2 regions of the Oceanobacillus sp. E9 genome follow, and region 1 is predicted to be linked to the other one. Evidence: riboswitches for the same ligand, from Rfam matches in the RefSeq annotation. Region 1 holds a riboswitch; the other holds the start of a gene.
The links. Region 1 has a riboswitch for S-adenosylmethionine ahead of AQ616_RS01300 (methionine ABC transporter ATP-binding protein). Riboswitches for the same ligand answer to the same signal wherever they lie in the genome.
Positions count from the first base shown of each region.

Region 2: another riboswitch for S-adenosylmethionine. It lies ahead of AQ616_RS02225 (iron-containing alcohol dehydrogenase family protein); the one in region 1 lies ahead of AQ616_RS01300 (methionine ABC transporter ATP-binding protein).

Region 1 covers NZ_LSNA01000001.1:294,213-296,679, reverse strand. The annotation lists gene AQ616_RS01305 (methionine ABC transporter permease) at 1-457, opposite strand, end outside; gene AQ616_RS01300 (methionine ABC transporter ATP-binding protein) at 447-1,472, opposite strand; SAM riboswitch class I at 1,574-1,690, opposite strand; gene AQ616_RS01295 (YxcD family protein) at 1,818-2,117, opposite strand; gene AQ616_RS01290 (S66 family peptidase) at 2,380-2,467, opposite strand, start outside.
Region 2 covers NZ_LSNA01000001.1:484,484-486,950, forward strand. The annotation lists gene AQ616_RS02220 (MetQ/NlpA family ABC transporter substrate-binding protein) at 1-107, opposite strand, end outside; gene AQ616_RS02225 (iron-containing alcohol dehydrogenase family protein) at 104-1,237, opposite strand; SAM riboswitch class I at 1,346-1,465, opposite strand; gene AQ616_RS02230 (SRPBCC family protein) at 1,673-2,104, opposite strand.

The DNA of each region.
Region 1 (2,467 bases):
GTCCAAGGATTAATGGTCCTAGCGCTTCTGGAATTAATACAGTGAAAATGATCTTTATTGGACTGGCCCCCATGGCTTTAGCGGCTTCAATAACTCCAGGGTCAATACTTACAAGATTATTTTCTACAACTCTTGCAATGGTAAAACTAGCAACAATTGTCATTGGGAAAATTGCAGCAGCAGTGCCTATTGTGGTACCAATGACGAGTCTTGTAACTTGTGAGATTGCTACTAGAAAAATGATAAATGGGATTGGACGAATGATATTAATAATAAAGTTCAGTACGTTAAAGATAATCTTGTTTTCTAGTATGTTGTTTTCACGAGTTACAAATAGCAATAAACCCATGCATATACCTAGAATGGAACCAAAAAATAATGTTGCTGCGACCATGAGTAATGTTTCTCCTGTTGCCTCTACAATTCGTGGCCAAAATGTACTCCAATCAACCCCCATGTGTATACACCTCCTCCATATCAACAATCGTTTCTAATTCATGAATAACCAGTTGTACTTGCTGTTCATCTCCTTCAAAAGAGACAATGAGATTTCCGAATAATTTTTCTTGTAGTTCACGCACGGATCCATATACAATATTAAAGTCGATGTTATGTTTGCGTGTTGTACTTGATAAGATGGGATCAGTGGCTCTTTCACCTTTGAACAAAACACGATAAAGATTACCTCCTCCAGCTTCCGTCCACTCTTTTAGTACTTTTTCAGACGGAAGTTCTTGTTGAACCGAACGAATAAATCGTTTTGTTGTTTCGTGAGAAGGATTTGTAAAAGTATCAAACACATTTCCACTCTCAATGACTTTACCTTCTTCCATCACAGCCACTTTGTTACATATTGACTGAATAACTCCCATTTCATGAGTGATAAGTAGAATGGTTATACCTAAATCTCGATTTACTCTTTTTAATAGTTTCAAGATATCTGATGTTGTATTTGGATCTAAAGCAGAAGTCGCTTCATCACAAATTAAAATATCGGGTGATGTAGCCAGTGCCCTTGCAATCCCAACACGTTGTTTTTGTCCACCTGATAACTGGTCTGGATAATCTTTTGCTTTATCGGATAATCCAACAAATTGTAGCAGTTCAGTAACTCTTTTATTTACTGAACTTTTTGATGTACCAGCAAGTTTGAGTGGATATGCAATATTTCCGGCGACTGTCCGTGATTGGAATAAATTGAAGTTCTGAAAAATCATTCCTATATTTCTTCTACGCTCTCGCAATTGCTTGGCGGATAATTTTCCAACATCTATTCCTTGGATGTGTACCGAGCCTTCGGTAGGACGCTCGAGCATATTTACCAATCGAAGCAAAGTGCTTTTTCCTGCGCCACTGAATCCGATGATTCCATAAATATCTCCTTTCTCAACCGTTATAGATACTTCTTTTACAGCTTCCACTTTTCTTTTTCCAAGTGTAAATATTTTTGTTACATTCTGAAATTCAATCATGTCTTAACCCCCACCAAGTGATGAAATAAAAAATCCCTCATTTCTTGAAAGACAAGAAATGAGGGATTCGTAACCATATGTATATATGTAGAAGCCATCGTTTCTCATCTTCCAAATGCTGGTTTGCATTTGCAGGAATTGGCACAGTATTCTTTAATATAAAGAATCCGCTGCCGAGATGTCATAGGGCCTGATCCCTCAATCTCTCTGGATAAGAAAAAACGTAAAATATTTAGTTGTTATATTGAAAGTAATTCTAGATGATAAAATAAATTAAGTCAATATGGTATTAAAAATAAAATTATTCTGATAAATAGTCCGAGTGTAGTAAATGAAGAAATTGTACTATTCATCTTCACTACGAAGTCTTGCATAGATACCATTTGTCCGGTTTAAATCAAGCTTGAGTCCAGCATATGGATTTGCGTGTAAATTTTCTTTAATCCATTCACGCAGAGCAGAAATAATATGTTTTGTTACAATTTCTTGCTTGCCATATACTGTGGTTATTTCTGCAGAGAAACCGGAATAATCATCATAAAAAAGTTCAACTTCCACTTCAGCTGGCTCAATTTTGCGTTGGCGAGCAATATATATACATACGGCAAGAATAATATCTTCCTCGGGAATGATTAGCTTCGTCACTTCCAAAGCTCCTCTTCATTTTGATGTTGATTTTGTAGTAATAACTTCTCTGCAAACTTCCTCATCACATAGGCTCCCTTTTCTATGAAGTCGGTCACTTTATTTTACTATAATTATGTCAAATTTATGAAGTGAAACGATTTTTTAGTAATAGGAAATATTTTCCGAACTAGTATATAAAGGTTCACAATTTATCGTATTCCGACAGTAAACATACTCTTCAATCGAGTGCAAAGTGAAGCCCAACTTAAGAGAGAAGCGTTCAATCCTGTACAGCGCTTTCCATGATAGAGAAAGTAGCTTGGTTACAGTTAATTCCTGCCATGCGACCATATGGGAGTGTTGCTTTC
Region 2 (2,467 bases), 190 kb from region 1:
TCATCATCGTACAATCCTTGACCCGACCCGCTAGATTCCTCACTGCCACACGCAGCCAATAATGATATTGCTAAAAATACGATCGCTATTAATAATCCTTTTTTCATGATGTTTTCTCTCCTCTTTTTTCCGTGTAATAGGCTTGATTATATTTCTCTACTTGCTGTAACGCACCAGCTAATGATTCCGCCGTAACTTCCTTATTCATAAAATGAATCGACTCTTGCGGCAGAATTGCTTTCTGAATGATTTTCTCCACGAGCTCCGTATTGGTTACATCAATGCCGATTCCTTGTAAACTAGACGGCAATTGCCATTGATCGTAAAAATCGAGTAGACGCAAAAGCTCATCCTCTTTGTTTTCGAATGCCAATTGGCCAAGAATTCCGTATGCGACGAGCTCTCCGTGTAAGAAGTTTTTTGCCTCGATTGCTTCCGTTAATCCATTATGTAGCGAATGCGCACCGGCAATTCTCCCTGCTTTATCGCCAAATCCGCCTACCATTCCACCCGTGATGATGATCGCCTCGATAACTCGAATAAATGCAGGCGTAACTTGTTTAGTGCGTGCGGCATCCAGTGCAGCCTTTCCATCCTTCAGTAGTACATCCCGGCAAATCCCCGCAGAAAATTGTGAAACTTTCACTGGTACAGGCGCTTCTTCATTCGGGTAAAAACTCTCGATCAATGCATCTGCTTCATAAAATTTTGCCAGTGTATCACCTATCCCCGCCCTTAAATATTCTATTGGGGCATGTGCAATGATAGCTGGTTCTACTAAGACAAGCGTCGTCGCCAACGGAAAATCCGTATAATGTGTAAATGCCCCATCGCTGTCATAGAAAACACTAAGCGGTGTCCACGCAGCACAAGTCGCAGAAATCGTCGGAATTAAAATCGATTTAACATCTGCTTTCACAGCTGCGGCCTTCGTAATATCGAGCGCAGTCCCGCCGCCAATACCAATCACAGCTTCCACAGAATGTTGATGAAGCTGTTTCGCTATGGTCTCTGCTTTTTCTAGCGTGGTATGACCTTCGATAAAGATGATATTCGGTTCTACTTGCTCCACTAATACATAAGGTAAATACGGCTTTGCCGCCTGCCATGATTTCTTCCCTGCGATAACTTGTATACAGTCAACTGATAATTCTTCAAGGAGTACAGGAATTTCCTCTAAGACATCAGAGCCAATCCGATAATGACCAGGAGCTCCTTTAACAATAGATGTGGACATAAACCCTTCCTCTTTTCTCATGGTGTAAATTTTTTTGGGAAACTAAAAATGCCTCCCGATTTGAACTCGAGAGGCATAACATAACAATATGTAAGTCATTCATCACCTCTCTTATTTCTCAAAATACTATCCGTATTTTGCAGGATTTAGCACCTATTCATCATTGGAATTAAGATGAACGGTTGCCGGGCGTCACAGGGCCAGTCCCTCAGCCACTCTCAATAAGAGATATTAGCGTATTTAATTTTAATTATCATACTATTACGGTTTTTACTAATTGTCAATAAGGGATTTTATTTATAACGTCAGATTAATCATTAGTGTCCTTAAATTGAATTGAGGAATCCTTTTCTTGCAAGTTATTATCCTTGCTTTTGTACTCTTTGGTAGAATGCTTGAACCTTAGAATTACTATCCTCTGCCTTTCAATGATAACTAGAACTTTCGTTTTTGATAAGGCATACCTACTTCTTCTTCGCAATACTGTTTAAGACTATACAGAAAAATAGCCCAATTATAATTACAAATGCGATAACATGTGGTAACATCCTTCCAATTCATCTGCCGAAATGTGATTGATGTCTTCCCATTATTTTCCTCGATATCAAAAGAAATAGTCGTACCTATCCATTCTGCATCTCCCGAATCAACACATTGCCACACAATTTTTTTATCGGGAACAAGCTCATCAATTCTCATCTTTGTTAAGTCATTTTCACCAAATCGGAACTCATTTATAAAACCTATGTGATTATTAACTTTTAATTCATTTGTCCATATTTCCGAAAGGCCTTTCTCAGTAGTCAATGTTTCGTACACTAGCTCCGCTGGAACATTCACACTTTGTAGATGCTCAATATTCGCCATATCTCATCTCTCCTTCATTAAAGAATTTCAAATCCACTTTTATTTTACCTCATTACAAATAATGTGGTTTCTTATCGATTGCTATTTTTTGGATACTTCCCTGTAGTTATTGCCTTCCTTTTTTACATTACGTCAGCGTCAGTATTTTACAAATATCCACACTTCATCCCAAATAATCGAACTTTATTTAAAATGATCAATCTTATTTTAAAGCCACAGCAAAACCAACTAAATGACTTTGAGTAGAGTGTAACATCAAAAAATTCGGATTTCTCACGCTAAGAAGGTTTGCTTCTTCGACGTTTAAAATACTACTAACCGTTAGACCGGGAAGCCTTTAGGACGTTAACCACTGACAAATCG